2 regions of the Pseudoalteromonas sp. NCCP-2140 genome follow, and region 1 is predicted to be linked to the other one. Evidence: predicted binding sites of a transcription regulator. Region 1 holds the regulator's gene; the other holds the start of a gene.

Evidence for each region. The regulator FliA, encoded in region 1, starts transcription of late flagellar genes. The targets are predictions, from matches to a motif close to CTAAAGNTNNNNNNNNNNNNGCCGATA.
Region 2: the regulator FliA is predicted to act here: its motif matches at 6,427-6,453, upstream of pomA (flagellar motor protein PomA).

Annotation. Positions count from the first base shown of each region.
Region 1 is NZ_BRCZ01000002.1:224,766-235,813, reverse strand. Features, by position in the region: gene NFU46_RS05010 (chemotaxis response regulator protein-glutamate methylesterase) at 1-1,118, opposite strand, end outside; gene NFU46_RS05005 (chemotaxis protein CheA) at 1,181-3,484, opposite strand; gene NFU46_RS05000 (protein phosphatase CheZ) at 3,500-4,267, opposite strand; gene cheY (chemotaxis response regulator CheY) at 4,285-4,668, opposite strand; gene NFU46_RS04990 (RNA polymerase sigma factor FliA) at 4,709-5,419, opposite strand; gene NFU46_RS04985 (MinD/ParA family protein) at 5,446-6,306, opposite strand; gene flhF (flagellar biosynthesis protein FlhF) at 6,299-7,780, opposite strand; gene flhA (flagellar biosynthesis protein FlhA) at 7,801-9,912, opposite strand; gene flhB (flagellar biosynthesis protein FlhB) at 9,984-11,048, opposite strand, start outside.
Region 2 is NZ_BRCZ01000013.1:65,641-76,688, reverse strand. Features, by position in the region: gene NFU46_RS18390 (tetratricopeptide repeat protein) at 1-682, opposite strand, end outside; gene NFU46_RS18385 (M20 family metallopeptidase) at 766-2,079, shown strand; gene NFU46_RS18380 (DNA topoisomerase III) at 2,085-3,995, opposite strand; gene NFU46_RS18375 (hypothetical protein) at 4,062-4,538, opposite strand; gene NFU46_RS18370 (flagellar motor protein MotB) at 4,669-5,592, opposite strand; gene pomA (flagellar motor protein PomA) at 5,596-6,363, opposite strand; gene xseB (exodeoxyribonuclease VII small subunit) at 6,636-6,878, shown strand; gene ispA ((2E,6E)-farnesyl diphosphate synthase) at 6,883-7,770, shown strand; gene dxs (1-deoxy-D-xylulose-5-phosphate synthase) at 7,860-9,722, shown strand; gene NFU46_RS18345 (LysR family transcriptional regulator) at 9,751-10,698, opposite strand; gene NFU46_RS18340 (MBL fold metallo-hydrolase) at 10,806-11,048, shown strand, end outside.

The sequences.
Region 1 (11,048 bases):
AGTGCTAAGCTCTCGCTCGCCAGCCCCGCATTTGCAACAGCTTGTGGCATACCATACACCACACTGGTTTTTTCATCTTGCGCCCAAATAGTAGCACCGACTTGCTTAAGCATACGCGCACCATCACGGCCATCTGCGCCCATGCCCGTTAAAACTACAGCTAGCACATCACCACCAAAGGTTTTTGCAGCACTAGCAAAGGTCACGTCAACGCTCGGTTTATAAGTAATACGCGGACTGTCGTCTTCAAACACACGCAGTGTGCGAGAGCCGCCTCGTCCTTCTATTAGCATTTGTTGACCACCTGGCGCTAAATAAGCGGTACCAGGCACTAAACGGTCACCATTTTGCGCTTCTTTCACATTGATTCTGCATAAGCCATTAAGGCGTGCAGCAAAAGCAGGTGTAAACGCAGCTGGCATATGCTGAATAAGCAAAATAGGATGCGGAAAGTTAGCTGGCAGCTGAGTTAAAATTGTTTGTAGCGCTACAGGCCCACCGGTTGATGTGCCAATAGCAACTAACTGATATTGCTTGCCCGAAGCGCGAATATTACTCGTACTCGAAGACGATGCAGCTGGCGAACTAGCAGGAGCAGGACGGCTAAAGCTGCGATCTGGCTGAACAATACCGCTACTCGTATTTGCAGTGCTACTGCTCCTTGGTGCAGGAGCCGGAGTTGGTCGCGAAATAGGTGCTGGGCGCGAAAAACGAGAAAGGCGACGGCGACCAATTTCTTTTACTTTATTTTGCAAAAGTGCGATTGCATCTTCATTGTTGCGTGCAATGTCTTCAAATTTTTTCGGTAAAAAATCTAACGCCCCAGCATCCAGTGCATCTAGGGTTGCGGTTGCACCATCACGAGTGAGTGATGAGAACATTAAAATAGGAGTTGGTGTTGCTGCCATTATTTCTTTTACGGCACTAATGCCATCAAGAACCGGCATTTCAACATCCATAGTAATTACATCAGGTTTTAGTTCACGGGCTTTATCTACCGCTTCACGACCGTTTACGGCAAAACCTATCACTTGAATATTGCTGTCTTGCTCTAAAATTTCGCTGACACGACGGCGAAAAAAGCTTGAATCATCAACAACTAATACTTTGACTGCCATTGGCACTCTCTTGTTTTATATCATTCAAAGTGCAGCTAAATACTGCACTTTATTATTTATTATTAGCCAACGTAGTGTTTAAGCATGCTAGGTACGTCGAGGATCAGTGCAATCCCACCATCAGAAGTAATTGTCGCACCTGCCATACCTGGTGTGCCTTGTAATAAGGCATCTAAAGGTTTAATAACAACTTCCTCTTGACCAATTAACGAGTCAACAACAAAGCCCACTTGCTTAGTACCTATTTGTACAATAACCACGTGACCTTCTGCTTTACGCTCTTGGCGGTTAGCACCTTTTACTAACCAATGTTGTAAATAGAAAAGCGGGATCGCTTTTTCACGTACAATAATTGTCAGTTGGCCATCAACTACGTTAGTTTTAGTTAAATCAAGGTGGAAAATTTCGCTAACACCAGCAAGTGGTAATGCGAAGGTTTGCTCACCCACAATAACCATTAAGGTCGGTAAGATAGCAAGTGTTAATGGCACCTTGATTTCAAGTGCAGTACCTACACCCAGCTCAGACTGTATATTAACCGAGCCATTTAACTGAGTGATTTTAGTTTTAACAACATCCATGCCGACACCACGGCCTGAGATGTCAGAGATTTCTTCTTTGGTTGAGAAACCTGGTGCAAAGATTAAGTTGTACGCTTCGGTATCCGACAAGCGACTTGCTTGGTCGTGATCAATCACACCTTTGCTAATTGCGATTTTTTTCAGTTTCTCAGCATCCATACCCGCACCATCATCACGAATGGTTAGTAGGATGTGATCACCTTCTTGTGATGCCGAAAGCGTTACGGTACCTGTACGTGGTTTACCTGCGGCTTCACGCACGTCTGGCATTTCAATACCATGGTCAACAGAGTTACGCACTAAGTGCACCAATGGATCAGCAAGTGCTTCAACAAGGTTTTTATCTAAATCGGTTTCTTCACCAACTAGCTGCAGGTTAATATCTTTTTTCAAGCTACGGGCTAAGTCACGAACAACCCGTGGGAAACGGCCAAATACTTTCTTAATTGGCTGCATCCGGGTTTTCATCACCGCGCCTTGCAAGTCTGCGGTTACCACATCTAGGTTAGAGATGGCTTTACCCATTGACTCGCTATTGCTGTTATTAGCAAGGCTCACTAAGCGGTTTCGGACCAATACCAGCTCACCCACCATGTTCATGATTTCATCGAGACGTTTAGTATCAACACGTACCGTTGTTTCTGCCTGTGGTGGTGGCGCTTTTTTCGGTGCAGCAGAAGCAGCAGGCGATTTTTCTGGTGCTTTTGCAGGTGCTGGAGCCGGTTTAGGCGCTGCGGCAGCAGGTTTAGGCGCAGGTGCCGGTTTTGATACTGCAGGCTGTGCTGGTTTTGCAGGTTCTGCTTTTGGTGGTTCAGGCGCTTTTTCTGGCGCAGTCGTTTCTAAAGACTGAGGAGCAGTACCTTTACCATGTAATTCATCAAGCAGTGCTTCAAACTCGTCATCGCTAATTTCATCGTCTGAGTCATTGCTTGCAGGTTCTGCTGCAGACGCCTGAGGAGCAGCCTGTGCAGGCTTTGTAGCTTCAGGCTGAGCAGGAGTATCTTGTTTTACTTCACCAAAGTTACCAACCCCATGCAGTTCGTCTAATAAGCTGTCAAATTCATCATCAGTAATATCGTCACTGTCATTGCTTACAGTATCTGCAGCAGGTGCTGCTGGGCCTTGGCCTTTACCATGAAGTTCATCTAGTAGGCTTTCAAATTCGTCTTCGGTGATTTCGTCAATATTTTGTGACTCAGCGCTGCTATCTGCAAGACCGCCGCCATCAAATAACATATCGAACGCAAATGGGTCATCTTCATCGATGTTGTCTATTGTTGTTTCTGCTGTGACTTCAGGCGTATCAACAACTGGCTCTTCAACTGCGGGTTCTTCAGGTGCAACTGCAACATCGTCTGCTACAGATAAATCTTCACCTGCAAGCTCTTCTGCAGTCGGTGGCTGACTTAATTTATGAAGGACTTCTAATAGGGCTGGGTCTGCAGGCTCTGGCTGTTCGCGATTTTGAATCGTAGCGAACATTTCGTTGATAGTGTCGAGAGCCTGTAAAATTACGTCCATTAGTTCTGGTGTTACACTGCGCAGACCTTGGCGTAATAAATCGAAAACATTCTCTGCACCATGACACGCATCTACAAGCTCAGTCATGCTTAAGAAGCCTGCACCACCTTTAACAGTATGGAAGCCTCTAAAAATGGCGTTTAATAGATCTTTGTCTTCTGGGTTGTTTTCAAGCTCAACTAATTGCTCTGACAAAAGCTCTAAGATTTCTCCTGCTTCAACAAGGAAATCCTGTAATATATCTTCATCGACTTCAAAGCTCATGCAGCTACTCTCCTCTTAGAAGCCCAGACTTGATAATAGATCATCGACTTCATCTTGTCCTGAGACAACATCATCGCGAGACTCTTTATCAATAATTGGCCCTTCAGGACCTGCTAGTGTGTCACTTGTTGCAGGTGCTTTTTCTATGGCCTGTTTTTCTTGTTGTTGATGACCATCTTCTTGACTGCCAAACACAGTTAAGAGATTAATTAAACTGTCTTCTACCTCTCGCACTAACTCAATAACACGGCGAATAACTTGTCCGGTTAAATCCTGATAATCCTGCGCCATCAGCACATTAGTCATCAAACCTTGGAGCTCATCGGTTTTGGTATGCGAGTTATTCATGAACTTATCTAAGCTATGACATAACGATTTAAATTCACCGAGTTCAATTTCTCGGTTCATTAAACGATCCCACGTAGGTTTGATTGCGGCAATTTCATCAGCAAGTTGTTGCGCTATAGGTAAACTTGCTTCAACCGCATCCATGGTTTTATTGGCGGCGCTTTCTGTCATTTCCATAACATAATTTAAGCGCTGCTTAGCGTCTGGGATCGCGTCGGTAGTTAAATCAGTGAGACGAGTATCTAGATCAAAGTTTTTTAATGCTTCATGAAGCTGACGCGTCAATTTGCCGACTTCAGCAAACAACTCTGATTGTTCTTTTGATGCAGCGTCAAGAATGAGCTTATCCGCTTTTTCTTGTTCACCATTTTCAAGATACTCAACAAGTTGACGAGCTTGCTCTAAACTTATTTGAGGCGCAGCAAGTGCTGACATAAGCCTCTCCCCTTAGATTAACCTAGACGTTCAAACACTTTTTCCAATTTGGTTTTAAGTGTCGCAGCAGTGAATGGTTTAACGATATAGCCATTTACACCTGCTTGAGCAGCAGCAACAATTTGTTCTTTTTTCGCTTCAGCTGTCACCATTAAAACAGGAATATGCTTAAGGCTATCATCAGCACGAATTGCACGTAACAAATCAATACCTTGCATACCAGGCATGTTCCAATCTGTTACAACAAAATCAAATTCTTGATTTTGTAGCATTGGCAATGCTGTTGAACCGTCGTCAGCTTCCTGCACATTGGTAAAACCTAAATCCCTTAATAGATTTTTAATGATACGTCTCATTGTAGAAAAATCATCAACAACAAGAATTTTCATGTTTTTATCCAAAACATCCTCCGGTGAGGTTTGAACCTTTATTTACTTACTACTAATTAATCCAGTCATTGATTTTTGCTTTGAGCTTAATCATCGCCTGACCATGTATTTGACTCACACGCGACTCGCTAACATCGAGTATGTGTCCTATTTCTTTTAAGTTCATTTCGTCGTTGTAGTACAAAGACAAAACGAGAGCATCTCTTTCTGGTAACGATTGGATAGCCGTTAATAGAGACTGGTTAAACCGCTCATTTTTAACGTTATTAAACGGTTTGTCTAGTCCTAAATCCTGACCTACTGGTGTGATAACGTCTTCATCTACACCTAAATCTTCAATACCTAATACTTTACTCGAATTTACATCATGTAGAATATGATGGTACTCATCTAGCGTAATATCAAGTTTTTCAGCGACTTCAGTATCTTTGGGCTCACGATTTAAAGAGCTTTCTAATTCGGCAATGGTTTCAGCCACAAGGCGGGCATTTCGGTGAACAGAGCGTGGCGCCCAGTCACCTCTACGAATTTCGTCTAACATCGCACCACGAATACGAATTCCAGCGAAGGTTTCGAAACTAGCACCTTTGCTAGCATCAAAGTTTTTTGACGCTTCAATTAGGCCTATCATGCCTGATTGAATTAAATCATCGAGTTGCACACTGGCAGGTAAACGAGCAATTAGATGGCATGCCACTTTTTTGACTAAAGAGGCATGTTTTTCGACAATCGCATTTAAATTCTGTGCTGATTGATATCCCATCGCTTTATTCACCGATGTTGTCATAGTTAGCCGTTTACTAGTTTTTCAATAAAAAATTCTAAATGGCCAGACGGTTGATTAGGGATCGGCCACTTAACTGCTTTTGTTGCTAATGTTTTAAACGCCACCGCTGCCGGAGAGTTCGGGAATAATTCAACAATCACCTTTTGACGTCGCGTAGATTTACGCATGTTCTCGTCATAAGGAATGGTTGCTACCAACTCCATTGAAACATCTAAAAAACGATCCGTTACTTTTGAAAGTTTAGCAAATAATTCTTGCCCTTCACGCAAACTGCGCACCATATTGGCAACAATTTTAAATTTATATACGCCATGCTCACGGCTAAGCACTTTAATTAGTGCGTAAGCATCAGTAATTGAGGTAGGTTCATCGCATACAACCACAACAACGTCTTGGGCTGCACGAGAAAAGCTTAATACCATGTCAGAAATACCTGCGGCGGTATCAACAATTAATATATCAAACTCGGTGTTTAACTCGCTAAAAGCGCGAATAAGCCCTGCATGCTCAGATGGCGTTAATTCAACCATACTTTGTGAACCAGACGTCGCTGGTACAATTTTGATGCCCGCAGGGCCTTCAACAAGAATTTCGTCAAGCTCACACTCGCCTGACAAAACATGAGATAAATTACGTTCAACACGAAGGCCAAGCATTACGTCACAGTTTGCCAAACCTAAATCGGCATCTAATACTAATACACGATTTCCTTGCTGACCTAATGCGATTGCGGTATTGAGTGAAACGTTGGTTTTACCCACTCCACCTTTACCGCCAGTAACAGCGATAACTTTAACGCCACTATTATTATTTTGATTCATTTTGCGCAGGCCGCTTGCTTGATCTAATACTGTGTTAATCATACATCCCTACTGTGTTCGACGCTACTGCTTGACGTCTTGAATGTTGTGCTTTTGCTCGTTTTAAATACAATTGTTCAGCTTTTTTCACTAGTTTTTCAGCATTCGCTACGCGAATATCCTCAGGAACGCGCTGACCGTTAGTAAGATACCCTATTGGCAGGCGATTTTGAATCGCTATGCTAATAATCTCACCTAAACTTAAAGATTCATCCAATTTAGTGAAGATACAGCCACTTAGGTGAACCTTTTTAAAGTGTCTTACGGTTTCTTGCAACACATTTATCTGTGCTGTAGCACTTAATACTAAATAACTACGAATATCAACACGCTGATTACGCATTAGGGTATTTAACTGCTCAGTTAAACGTAAATCACGTTGGCTCATACCCGCTGTGTCTATTAATACTAGACGCTTATTACGTAAATGGTATAACACTTCAGCTAATTCATTCGCATCTTTTACCTGCTTAACACCACAGCCAATAATACGACCATAAGTAGCCAATTGTTCGTAGGCACCAATTCTGTAGGTATCAGTGGTGATCAACGCCACTTTATCAGCACCATATTTTTGTGCACCCAGTGCAGCTAATTTTGCAACTGTGGTTGTTTTACCAACGCCTGTTGGACCCACTAATGCGAATACACCACCTTGACGCAGGATTTCGTTATTCGTTGTATGCATTTGGTTTTCAACCATTTGCAGAAGTGCTTGCCACGCTTGTTGACGTGATACATCGTCAGGAATGAAACACGCCATTTGCTCAGCAACATCACGTTCAATGCCCATACCTGCTAAGCGGTCAATCATACATGCACGAGTCGGATCGCGGCGCGCCATATCTTGTTGCATTAGGCCAGATACTTGGTGTTCAAGTAATTGACGAATCGCATTCATTTCTTCGCGCATGGTCGTCATTTCTGATTGATTCGCAGGTGCTGAGTTTTTGTGCTCGGCTAGTGAATCTAAATCATCAAAACCAGAATCTAAGTCGTCATCAAAACCTAAGCTATGTGCTTGAGTTTGTACACGAGGTGCTGCTTGCTGTTGATAACGAGGAGCTTGCTTATATTCAGGCTGTTGCTGCTCAAAGCTTGGCTCTTTTGGTTGATAGTGTTCACTCGTATCAATACCAGATTGACTAAACATTGACGCAAGCTCTGGCGAACGAGGGCGTGGGGCTTGACGCTCAAGTAACGCTTGTAGGCTATCAGCAACTTTCGCTTGCGGCTCAGGTTTAGCACGCATTGGCTCAGGTTTAACAAAGTTATGCTGTGGAGCAGGTGCTGATTGTGCCACGGCTGGTTTAGCTTCGGCTTTCGGGGCTGCTTTGTCGTAATCAACAGCTGCAACGATTTCAACGCCGTTAGCAAGCTTTTTGTTCGACATAATAACCGCATCAACACCTAGTTCATCTTTCACTTCTTTCAGTGCTGTGCGCATATCTTTAGCAAAAAAACGTTTAATTTTCATGGTTCAACCCCTTTACTATCCTATTGTTGGCCTACTGAGCTGACAATCTTAATCTGTCTTTCGTCTGGTACCTCTTGGTAAGACATCACCCTTAAACCTGGGATGGTGTACTTAACGAAGCGAGATAACACAGTTCTTAACATTCCTGACGTTAACAGTATCGAAGGTTCACCGGCCATTTCTTGGTTTTGATGCGCTTCATTCAATGATTGTTGAAGTCGCTCTGCAAGGCTTGGCTCTATTCCGGCACCTTCGTCACCTGCATTCTGAAGTGACTGATGCAACATCTGTTCCAACTCAGGCGCCAAGGTTATGACAGGGATCTCAGAAGACATACCAACAGCGTCTTGAACGATTAGTCTGCGCAGTGAAATTCGCACTGCAGCCGTTAGTACATCTGGGTCTTGGCTACGTGGGCCATACTCAACAAGGGTTTGAACAATCGAGCGCATATCGCGAATTGCCACCCCTTCATTGAGTAAGTTTTGTAGCACTTTTACGATAGTAGTAAGTGGTAATACGTCAGGAACCAGCCCTTCAACAAGACGTGGATGACTCTTCGCTAACATATCTAGTAAGTTTTGTACTTCTTCATGACCAAGTAGTAAAGCAGCACTGTTAGTGAGTAACTGGCTGATATGAGTTGCAACCACAGTTGCAGAATCAACCACGGTATAGCCAAGTGATTGTGCTTCATCTTTTTGATCTGGTTTGATCCAAACCGCATCTAATCCAAATGCTGGGTCTTTTGTGGCAACCCCTTTGATTGGGCCAAATACTTGGCCTGGGTTAATCGCTAACTCATCACCATGCTTAAGCTCACCCTCACCGCTTGAAACACCCATCATAGTAATTCTGTAAGCGTTAGGGTCGAGCTCTAAGTTATCGCGAATGTGCACAGGAGGCACCAAGAAGCCAAGTTCTTGAGAAAGTTTCTTACGCACACCTTTAATACGATTTAACAGTTCACCACCTTGAGATTGGTCAACAAGTGGAATTAAGCGATAACCCACTTCTAAACCAATAACATCAACTTGCTGAACATCATCCCAACCCAGTTCTTTTTGTTCTTGTTTGTTGGCAACACCTGTACCTGGTGCACCACCATTTGCTTCTTGCTCTGCTTTTTCGGCTTCTGCTTTGGCTTTTTGTTGTTGTGTGAAATAAGCAAGGTAACCCAGTAATGCACCTAAGCTTAAAAATGCAATATGCGGCATACCCGGCACAAGACCCATGATGATCAAAATACCCGATGCGATATAAAGTGATTTTTCGTTACCTAGCTGTGTCTTAACTTGATCGCCCATGTTGTGCGATTCATTTTGACGGGTAACAACGATTGCGGTACCGATTGACAGTAATAGTGAAGGTAGCTGTGCAACTAGACCATCACCAATTGTTAGCAAAGTGTACACTTCCATCGCACGGCTGAACGATAAATCATGTTGGATCATACCAACAAATAAACCACCAACGATATTAATCACTAGAATAACGATACCCGCTATCGCATCGCCTTTTACGAACTTACTTGCACCATCCATTGAACCATAGAAATCGGCTTCACGAGTAACTTCTTCACGACGTTCACGGGCTTGTTCTGCACTGATGAAACCGGCGTTTAAGTCAGCATCAATCGCCATTTGTTTACCTGGCATTGCATCAAGAGTAAAGCGAGCTGATACTTCAGAAATACGGCCAGCACCTTTGGTGATAACCACAAAGTTAATAATGATTAAAATTAAGAAGACCACTAAACCAACTGCATAGTTACCGCCGATAACCACCGAGCCAAAGGCCTCGATAACTTTACCGGCTGCATCTCCACCGTTATGACCTTCTAGCAATACCACACGGGTACTGGCGACATTCAGTGCTAAGCGCATGATGGTTGCAATTAGTAGAACCGCAGGGAACATACCAAATTCAAGTGGTTTCATGGTGTAAACAGTAACTAGTAACACCACCAGTGCTAACGCGATATTAAACGAAAATAGAATATCTAAAAGAAATGGTGGCAGGGGTAAAATCACCATGCCCAGCGCAGCAAGTACCATTAACGGCGTGCCGATACCCTTCGCATACTCTTTTTTATCTCTGTTAAGTTGTTGTAATACCGCTTTAAATTCCATAATTCAACAATTTCAAAAAATTGACACTACACGGAATTTGCAATAACTATTCCAAGTTACAAATTTACTGTTTAGTATTTGTAGGCATCGGGTATTGGGAGCTTTTTATTGAGTGGTACAGGACGTTTACCGCGCCCTTTTTGGAAGCGTTTTAACTGGAAGACATAAGCCAGAACTTGCGCAACGGCAGTGAATAGCTGATCGGGTATTTGATTGCCCACATCGGTGGTGTGATACAGCGCACGTGTAAGCATTGGTGATTCAACAATTGGCACGTCATTACCCTTGCCCACTTTACGAATTTGCATAGCAAGCTCGTCTACGCCTTTGGCAAGAACAATAGGCGCACCCGCTTTAGCTGTATCGTATTTAAGCGCGACTGAGTAGTGCGTCGGGTTGGTTACGATCACATCGGCATCGGGTACATCTTGCATCATCCGCCTTTGCGACATTTCACGCTGTGTACGGCGAATACGCGCTTTTATTTGCGGATCACCCTCAGAGTTTTTGTATTCGTCTTTCACCTCTTGTAGGGTCATTTTTAACTGTTTATGGTGCTTATGACTCTGATAAGGGGCATCAATTGCAGCAATGAGTATTAAAGTACAGGTTAAGCCTAAGAACATCCAAGAGAGGATTTCGAGTGCATGGATAAAATTTCCGGGCGCGCTTTCAATGCTTAGATGCAGTATTTCATCAAAGAAAGTATTAATTAAGAACACCGCAAAACCTGCAACCACTACAAATTTTAAAATAGACTTAACTAGCTCTACTCCTGCTTGAGGGCCAAGCATACGCTTAATACCTTTAGCCGGCGACATCTTACTAGCCTTTGGTGCTGCCGCTTGCCAACTAAAGTTATAGCCCCCCAGTAAAGTGTTTCCAACAAAAGCGGCTATCACGATGATCAACACAAACATAGCCATAGGGAATAACAACGCATCCGCAACAATTCCCCACACTGAAAACATTTTAGTGGTGTCGTAGGTTTCATTACGATTAAGGCTTAATAAGCGCCCCATCACATTATAAAGCCCTTTGCCAATTTCAGGTCCATAAAGTAATAGTGACACTGCCGAGAAGATAAGTACAAACATGGTGCCTAGCTCTTTAGAACGGGCAACCTGGCCTTTTTT
Region 2 (11,048 bases), on a different contig from region 1:
CATTACTTAGTTCTACTTTTATCTCTAAATCATTTGGGTATTTTTCAACTTTATCCTGCAGTGCTTTTATTTCAGGTGAATCTGTTGCAGCTAATGCTTGTTCACACTTTGCTTGAATATTTGTGAAATACGCATCACGTTCGTTTTCTGCAACCGAATCTAATAATGCTTGTGCATCTTCTAATTTATGAATTTGAATACAGATATCAGCTAAAACTAACTTAACACGTGTATGGTTTGGATCAAGCTCATAAGCCTGCTTTGCATAGTTAAAAGCATTATTTAAATCTTGATTAATTAACGCTTGCTTAGCTTGCTCTAGTAATAACTCGTGTTGAGCTGGTAAATGTTTGCCTAGCGCATCGCGAATTTGCTGCTCTGTTTGAGCACCCGGTAACATATCGACAGGCGCTGAATCTTTTAACATCACAAGCGTAGGTAATGCTTGTAAACCAATTTGCTGCGCAAGTTGCCCTGCAAGGGCTTGCTCAACATCACAATCTAATGTCGCTACTAATAAATGCTCACCATACTCATTTGCTATTTTCTCTAAAATTGCAGCTTGCTGATGACATTCTGGGTTTTGCGCAGAGTAAAAAGTAAGTAGCACTAGCTTTTCAGCGGACGTTTCACCCAGTGCTTGCTGCAAATTTTGCTGGGTAAGTTTTATCATATTATTCATTTGATCGATTGCACTATATAAGTATTTAGGTTTTTATATAGTGGCAAACATAACAATTACAAGCCCCACGGGTCGAGGTCATTATGAAATTATCTGCTATTTCTGCAGCTTTATTACTTCTTAGTCCATTAGCACAAGCAACAACGCTCGATTTAAACCTTCAAAAAACTATGCCTGAGATTGAAAAGCTTTATTTAGATTTACATCAATCTCCCGAGCTGTCTTACCACGAAAAAGAAACTGGCCAAAAGCTAGCAAAGCAATTAAAACAGCTGGGCTTTACTATTACTGATAATGTAGGTGGTTACGGCGTTGTTGGTATTTATAAAAACGGTGATGGCCCTACAGTAATGATCCGCACAGATACTGATGGATTACCAATTGTTGAGCAAACAGGAAAACCTTACGCCTCTAAAGTGACTGTAACAAATGATGCTGGTGCAACTGTTGGCGTAATGCATGGTTGTGGTCATGATATTCATATGAGTTCATTTATTGGCACAGCACAACAGTTAATGACACATAAAGATCAGTGGCAAGGTACGCTAATGATGGTCGCACAACCTGCAGAGGAAGTTGGCGGTGGTGCAAAAGCAATGCTTAAAGAAGGGCTTTTTACTAAGTACCCTACTCCAGACCATGTTATTGGTTTACATGTAAGTGCGAGTGTTCCTGCTGGTAAAGTTAGCATGAAAACTGAATATACGATGGCAAGTGTTGACTCTGTTGATATTACTGTAAAGGGTAAAGGCGGTCACGGTGCCTATCCACATACAACAATCGACCCTGTTGTGATTGCTTCACGTATTGTGCTGGCACTGCAAACTATTACTAGTCGCGAATTGTCACCACTTGAACCGTCAGTGATTACCGTTGGCTCAATTCATGGTGGCTCTAAACACAATGTCATTTCTGATGAAGTAAAACTACAACTTACATTGCGTAGTTATAACCCTGAAGTTCGCTTACAACAAATCGCAGCGATTAAACGAATTTCTAAAGGTATTGCATTAAGTGCAGGACTTGATGAAAGCTTAGCACCTGAAGTATATGTGCATGAAGATGAGTCAATTCCTTCGACTTATAACAATCCAGCTCAAACCAACATAGTGCGTTCAGCAATTGCTAATGCTATTGGTGAAGACAATGTACTTGAAACTGAAGCAGTCATGGCTGGTGAAGACTTTGGTTTATACGGTCGTACAGAACAGCACGTGCCAATTACTTTGTTTTGGTTAGGCGGTGTTGAACCTAATCAATATGATGCAGCAATGCAATCTGGCGCAACATTACCTTCATTACACTCAAGTAAGTTTGCACCTGATTACAAGAAGGCGCTTCCTACTGGGATTACAGCGATGAGTAATGCTGCGGTTGCCCTATTCAACAAAAAATAAATAGTTTAGGCTGACTTAGCTCTGGGTTTAGCCTTTCTTTTAAAACGTCGCTTTTGCGGCGTTTTTGGCAACTGAGCAAAGACTTGGCTGTCGCACTGCTTAGCTTGCTCAACTAAAGCATGTAACTCTGCCAACAATGGCGTTAAAAATTGCTGATAACTCATGTGTTGCTCAGCTATATTCCCTAACGATGCTTCCCACTTAGCTGTTAAGTCAGGGCTAGCAAGCTGCTCTGGTAATGTACTTATAAGAGCTTTGCCTGTTGCGGTAGCTAGAATGTTTTTACCCTGACGCTCTAAAAAGCGGCGTTTAAATAAAAGCTCAAGAATACCAGCCCGTGTAGCCTCAGTGCCTAAGCCGTCGGTTTCTTTGAGGATCTTTTTAATTTCTGGGTCTTTCACATAGCGGCTGATGCCTGTCATAGCACTCAATAAGGTAGCATCAGTAAAATGCGCTGGCGGTGTCGTCATTTTGTCTACCACTTCACCTTGATTGCAATGCAGTGGCTGACCTTTTTCAAGTGCAGGTAAGGTTTGCTCATTTTTTAACTCTGTTTTGCCCATTAATGTTTTAAAGCCTAAACTAACATCTTGCTTAGCAGCTGCTTTAAAAAGCCCACCCGCAATTTCAACCGTTACTTTAGTTTCGTTAAATATATAGTCTGGATAAAACTGAATTAAATAATGACGACAGATCAAGCGATAGATTTTTTGTTCATCGCTATTTAATGATACTGAGCGAAGCTGTTTTTCGGTAGGAACAATAGCGTGGTGAGCTGCAACCTTGCTGTCATTAAAACATTTACTCCGCTTACTGGTATCAGCTTGCATGCAAGCTTCACTTGCTTGACCTTCATTACTGGCGATGGCTGCAATAATCCTCGCTGCATCTTTATGATGCTCTTTTGGTAAATAGCGATTATCTGAACGAGGGTACGTAATTAACTTATGGCGCTCATACAAGCTTTGACAGGTATCTAACACTTTTTGTGCAGGCATAGAAAACGCTTTTGCCGCATCAATTTGCAAAGCAGATAAGTTATAAGGCAGTGGCGCTTGTTGCTTTTTTTGCTTTTGCTCAAGCTCAACTACTTTAGCCGGTTGATTAGTTATGCGTGACACAACATTTTCAGCAAGCCCTCTATGCAATACTCGCCCTTCTTCATCTTGATAAGGTTCACATGCTTTACTTGGCTGCCACTTTGCAGAAAATGCTTGCTGCTGCTGAGTTTCAAGATGAGCTAATACTTCATAAAAAGGTTTTGCTACAAAATTAGCGATTTCATTATCACGATTAACGACTAAACCTAAAATAGGCGTTTGAACACGCCCAACAGATAACACATTGCCAAACCCAGCTTTTTGCCCAGCAAGCGTATAAGCGCGAGTTAAATTCATGCCAAATAGCCAATCGGCACGTGAGCGAGCTAAAGCAGATACACTCAATGGAATAAAATCGCGATTCGACTTTAAATTATTCAGCGCTTTTTTAACTGCACTTAAGTTTAAGTCGCTGATCAAGAGTCGTTGAATTTGCTGTTTTTTGGCTTGGCTAAGTTTAACCTGTTCGATCACTTCATCAACCAATAGCTGGCCTTCGCGATCAGGATCGCCAGCATGAACTATTGTACTAGCCTGCTTAATGAGCTTTTTTAATACAGTAAGTTGTTTACGCGTTTTTGCTTTAGGTTTTAATTGCCATTGTTCAGGCACGATAGGTAAATGCTCAAACCGCCACTTTTTAAAACTTGCATCGTAGTCATCAGGTTCTGCTTGTTCAAGCAAATGACCAATACACCATGAGACACAATCACCATTACCTAGTTCTATATAGCCATCATGCTTTTTTTGTGGTTTTGGCAGTGCATCTGCAATGGCTCGCGCCAAGGATGGTTTTTCGGCAATGTAAAGTTTCATAACGCAACACTAAATACTGTTTTTATAAACAGTAGTCTAACACAGGATTTTTAATGAAGAAACGCCTTAAGCTTGCTGGCTTCGTCGAGTAAAAAGGTAGATAAGTGGTAGGTAACAGACGACCACAGTACCAATATTAATTAACGGTAGCAGGGTCTTATACATATAAGTGCTGTATGACAAATCCCAAAGGTGGCGGTCAACTAAACGGAACAACTGTAAAATGGGCGCCATTATCACAACCAACTGCCCTAAAACACTTTGCCATAAGTAGACTTTATCTTTAATACCTAAGTAAGCAATGATTGCCATCCAAGCAATATCATTAAAAGCCCAAACTACATAGCGCCAGATATAGATGTCATCAAACTCACGTAAAGTGCCATGAATTAAGGTACCGTATAAAAAGAAACATGCTGTTATTACGGTGAAGTGGAATGCCTGCCAATCTTTACGGAGGTAGAAAACGAAAATAGCTGGGCTCAGAATGAACACCCAGCTATTACTCAAAATTGAGATGGTATATACAAACCAATCAGGCAAAATTAACGAACCTTATTCTGTTTTACCATCATCGTCGCCATCACCATTACCAGGCATATAGCTATATTTATCAACTTTTTTCATTTTTATACTCCATTACATGTGTTAATGAAGTTTCACTTTAATTGATTTATTGCCTTACATCAATAGGGTCAGATTCGTGTGCTTTGCCTTGCATGATAGAGATTTCAACACGACGATTTCGCCTACGGTCTTCATCGGTCACATTCGGTACAAGGGGTCTGGTTTCTGCGTGACCTACCACCATCATACGAGACTTATCAAAACCTGGCGCTTTTTCCATTTCACTGGCAACTGCCACCGCACGCTTTGATGATAAATCCCAGTTGTTAGTATAAAGCTCATTCGATACTTGGAAGTCATCAGTGTGCCCTGACACGGTTATTTCACCCGGCACATCTTTTAACAGCGTAGCAATATCACGAATAATAGGTTTAAATTTTGGCTGTAAAAAAGCACTCCCTGATGGGAATGAACCATTCTCACGAATGCGAATAATAATTTGCTGGCCTAATGACTCAAGCTCAATCGCACCATCCATAATTTGCTGTTCTAGTTGCTGGGCAATTTTCTTCACAAGTTCATTTGTTTGTTCTTGATCAGCTGCTGAAATTGACTGTTCTAAAGCTTGTTGCTGCGCCGTACTTTGCGATTCACCACCACGTTTATTGCCGCGCTGTTCTTGTCGACCACCGGCAGAGCTTTCATCACCAGCTTGAAACTCAAGCATTTGTTGTGTCATTTCTACGGTTTGTTGTTGAATTGTCTCAATAGGAGTGGGTTCAGGTTTACCCGGAGTAAACTCCATAGCAATGACCGAGGTTCCTTTTGGAATATCTTTTACTTCAATTTTATTTTGTACACCGAAAGCAAACTTCATAGAGCCGGCAATTTGCTTAAACTTCAGTACGTCCATTTCTGAGAAGGCAAGCAAGAGTACAAAGAAGCACATTAATAATGACATTAAATCTGCGAAGGTTCCCATCCAGGCGGGTAAACCTGGAGGTGGACATTTGCACTCTTGATCTGACATACCCTACTCCTCGGTATCAACTTTACGTTTTGATTCGGCTAAGTAGTTTTTCAAGATACCTTCTATTACTTTCGGGTTTTGACCATCTTGAATACCCAGTACCGCGTCGAGAATCAAACGCTGGTTAAGTGCTTCCTCGTCTTTACGTAGCTCTAGTTTTACCTGAATTGGAATAGCAACAACGTTTGCTAAGAACGCACCATAGAGAGTAGTTAAAAGTGCAACCGCCATAGCAGGGCCGATTGCTTTTGGGTCATCCATGTTTGATAACATAGCAACCAGACCGATTAGCGTACCGATCATACCCATCGCAGGAGCGATATCCGCAAGTGATTTGAATAACCCAGCCCCTAGTTCATGACGGTTAGCAGTAAGAGAAATATCTTTTTGTAGGGTGGCACGAACAACATCAGCATCATGACCATCCACTAACATATCGACCCCTTTACGCATAAAACCGTTGGGGATTTCGGCTTCTTCTAATGCTAAGAAACCACCTTTACGTGCTGAGTCAGCTAATTCCACTGCTTTTTCAATTAACTCTTCTGGAGATTCGATTTTGAACATAAAGGCTTTTGCAGCGACTTTACCTATGCCCAAAAATTGCCCCATAGTGAAATTCGATAATACGATAAAAATCGAACCACCAAATACAATGACCACCGAAGGCGTGTTGTAAAACATTGCAACTTGGCCGTCACTACTTAACACCATCGACATAGCAATTAAGCCTATGGCACCAAGAATACCTATTATGGTTGCTAAATCCACATACCCCTCCAGAGGAACAATTACACGACACCCTCAGGTATCAAATTTTTATTATTAACTGCTTATCGGCAAGCAGTTGAAATACTTAAATCATTAAATGAATTAATTTTATTTTAATGTAAGATTTTTAAGCTACAAGTTTAAGCTGTATCTAAAACCGTAAAAATAGCATATTGAAAATGGATTATGCGTAAAAAAACACATCATTCTTTGACCTAGTTTAGCATTCCCCCTAAAATTGGCCTCACTTTCTAACAGCTATCGAGGCCACAATGGCAACAAAGAAACCAGAAAACTTAAGCTTTGAAGAAGCACTGGATGAATTATCTCAAATTGTTGCACAAATGGAGCAAGGTGAACTGTCCCTAGAGCAGTCACTCAAACAGTTTGAACGCGGCATTGCGTTGGCAAATGCTTCATCTGGTAAGTTACAACAAGCCGAACAAAAGGTTGCCATATTAATGGGCAACGATAGCCAAGCGCCTCTTAGCAATTTTGATTCAAACCTGGACTAATTAAGTGCAATTAAAAGAACAACTACAACGCGCTCGAGAAGACGTTGAAGCACATTTAAATCGCTATTTCGAACGACCACTTAATACCGAAAAAACCATCAAAGAAGCCACTCATTATGGTGTTTTAAATGGTGGTAAGCGCTTACGTCCTTATCTTGTTTATGCAACTGGCCGAATGATGGGCGCAGATAAAGCCGATCTTGATATTCTTGCCGCTGCTATTGAGTGTATTCATAGCTACTCATTAGTCCATGATGACCTACCTGCCATGGATGATGATGACTTAAGACGTGGCCGTCCTACCTGTCATATTGTTTACGGGGAAGCGCAAGCCATACTTGCCGGAGATGCATTACAAACACTGGCATTTGATTTAATCGCTAACCATCAATTTGCAGTTTCAGCTACGCAACAAGTAAAAATGATAGCCTCGTTAAGCAAAGCCTCAGGTATTGAGGGTATGGTAGGTGGGCAAGCACTGGATATCGAAGCGACCGATAAACAAATTACTGTTGAACAGCTGGAGCGCATTCACCAGCTAAAAACAGGCGCATTACTTAATTGTGCAATTACACTTGGTGCGTTGTGTGCTAAAAATTGCGATGAACATACCCTCGCGCAATTAAACCTATTTGGCCAAGCAATAGGACTGGCTTTTCAGGTACAAGACGATATCCTTGATGTAGAAGCTGATACTGAAACATTGGGTAAACCACAAGGTTCAGATATTGCAGCTAATAAAGCAACTTACCCTGCTTTATTAGGTATGGCTGGCGCAAAGCAAAAAGCACAAGATTTACTGGCTCAAGCTCATCAAGCTCTTGAGGCTATTGATTACGACACCAACGAGCTGGCGAGCCTTGCTAGCTATATCGTTGAACGTAATTATTAATGCCAAAAAAAGAAAGACAAAATAACTAAAAAATCAGAGCGGCAATGGGCTATAATGCACTCTGGTTAGCGAAGGATGTATAAAAAATCATGACACTTGATAGTAGCAAGTATCCATTATTAAGTTTGGTTGACGAACCAGCACAACTGCGTGATTTAGCGCAAGACAAGTTACCTGCGTTTAGTAAAGAGTTACGCGAATACCTACTTAACTCGGTTTCGCAAAGTAGTGGTCATTTAGCATCAGGTTTAGGCACTGTTGAACTAACCGTTGCGCTGCATTATGTTTATAACACTCCTGAAGATCGTTTAGTATGGGATGTGGGTCATCAAGCATACCCGCACAAAATCTTAACGGGTCGCCGTGACCAAATGCATACTATTCGTCAAAAAGACGGTTTGCACCCTTTCCCATTCCGTGAAGAAAGCCCTTACGACACTTTCAGTGTAGGCCATTCGAGCACCTCAATTTCAGCAGCCTTAGGCATGGCCATTGCCGCTGAAAAAGAAGGTAAAGATCGTAAAACTGTAGCGGTTATTGGCGATGGTGCAATTACGGCGGGTATGGCATTTGAAGCAATGAATCACATGGGTGATGTAAACCCTAACGTGTTAATTATCTTAAACGATAATGAAATGTCGATTTCAGAAAACGTAGGTGCACTAAACAATCACTTTGCCCGTATTTTATCTGGTAGTTTCTACACCAATATTCGTGAAGGCAGTAAAAAGCTGCTTTCAGGTTTACCGCCAGTGAAAGAACTTGCTAGCCGCATGGAAGAACACTTAAAAGGTATGGTCATTCCAGGCACGTTCTTTGAAGAATTAGGCCTAAACTACATCGGCCCAATTGATGGTCATGATGTAAATATGTTGGTTGATACCTTACGTAATATGCGTAACCTTAAAGGCCCGCAGTTACTGCATATTAAAACGCAAAAAGGCAAAGGTTATAAACCAGCTGAAGCGGATCCAATTGGTTACCATGGCGTACCAAAATTTGATCCGAGCATGTCAAAATTACCAAAATCAAAACCAGGCGCTGCCACATTCTCAAATGTGTTTGGTGATTGGTTATGTGATATGGCGGCTCAAGACACCAAGTTAATGGCAATTACCCCTGCAATGCGTGAAGGCTCAGGCATGGTACGTTTTTCTAAAGAGTACCCAGCGCAATACTTTGATGTAGCAATTGCCGAGCAACATGCTGTAACGCTTGCAGCTGGCCTTGCTTGTGAAGGGTTGAAGCCTGTTGTTGCTATTTATTCAAGCTTTTTACAACGTGCGTACGACCAACTTATCCACGATGTAGCATTACAAAACTTACCCGTTTTATTTGCTATTGACCGTGCCGGTATTGTTGGTGCTGATGGTGAAACTCACCAAGGCGCCTATGACTTAAGCTTTATGCGCTGTATTCCTAATATGATTATCATGGCGCCTAGCGACACTAACGAGTGCCGCCAAATGCTTTACACTGGCTACCAATGCAATCAACCAGTTGCTGTTCGTTACCCACGTGGTAGTGCCGGCACGTGTGAGGTTGAATCAACAATGAGCGCGATTGAAATCGGTAAAGCGCGTAATATCAAACAAGGTAATAAAGTGGCCATCTTGTCGTTTGGTACGCTGTTAGAGAACGCCAAAGTAGCCGCTGATGAGCTTAACGCAACAGTCATTGATATGCGCTTTATCAAGCCTCTTGATACTAACGCTATCAGTAAATTACTCAGCAGCCATGATGTCATTGTTACCCTAGAAGACAACGCCATTGCTGGCGGTGCTGGTTCTGCTGTGAATGAATACTTAGCTGCAATCAAAGCGGATGTGACTATCTTAAACTTAGGTATTCCAGATGAGTTTATTAAGCATGGTACGCAAGATGAAATGCACGCCGAAATGGGCCTAGATGCAAATGGTATTTTAACTAGCATCAAAAAGTTCATGGCTTAAGCCAAACAGCATTCACTATAAAGGAGCCTTAAGGCTCCTTTTTGTTCTCTACCCTACTGGGAATAACTCCTAACTCGTGATCCCAAGGTGCTGCTGCATCTTTAAACTGCAATTTAAGAAATTCAACAAGTAACCTTAAAGACAAGGGTTGGTGATGACGGCTCAGGTAAATTGCATAAATACCGAGGGGTTCTGGCTGGAATTGGGGTAATATCCTAACGAGCTTGCCTGATTTAAGATGCTTTCCTACATAAAATGTAGGCAACATTCCTACTCCAGCCCCACTCAAAACAGCCCGTGTTATTACATTAGTTTCGTTACTTTCAAAGTACCTTTTTACTGGCACTTCTATAATATCTTCACCTTTAATGAAGCGATAGTTTTTGCGCGAGCCAGAAAAATGAGCAACACATCTATGTTCACTTAATTCCTCGAAAGAAGTAGGCGTTCCATATTTTTCAAGGTATTCAGGCGCGGCACACAAAACTGAATTACATAACGTTAAAGGAACAGCAATCATAGTTGGATCGAGTGTATTAGTAACTCTTACAGCTAAATCAATCCTATCCTCTACTAGATTAGATATTGTATGGCCAACAGATAAACTAATTTCTATTTCCGGATGTAGCTTTTGAAACTCAACTAAGGCAGAAACAAGGTATGCGTCCGCAAATGAGCCAGACGTCGCAACCCTAAGAACACCTTTGGCTTTTTTCGTTTGTTCAATGACTAAATTCTTTGCTTCAGCAACAGCCATAAGCATCTTACGACACGCTGGTAAAGTTGCAGTTCCAGCTTCTGTCAAACTTATCACGCGGGTAGTTCGATGCATTAATCGTGTACCGAACCATTGCTCTAATTCAGATAAGTAGCGACTTACCATTGCTGTTGACATATTTAGTTTAGCTGCAGCCTTTGTAAAGCTACCCTGCTCAGTTATTTCAATAAATACTTTTGCAGCTGTTATTCGATCCATTATCTCAAGTTGCGCAATAGTTAATTAACTAATATGCAGTTTATCAACAGATTAACGCTCTATACAATCGCACAAAATTAGGACACTAAAAACAAACGGAGACTATTATGTCTATAAAAAATAGCTTTACTAAATCAGTATTTCTATTCAGTTTATTATCTACAAGTTTAGCAGCAGTGAGTTCTGTTGCTGAAGCTCCTTCAACCGTTGGTGCTCACTATGTACCACAATCTAGTAGTAAAGTTCTTGCTCCAGGTGAAAAGGTCGCAAATTTATTTAACTTAAATATGACAACACCTTATATCCTTCAGCGCATCACAGAGAATACTTATTGGTATCAATCAGGGTTC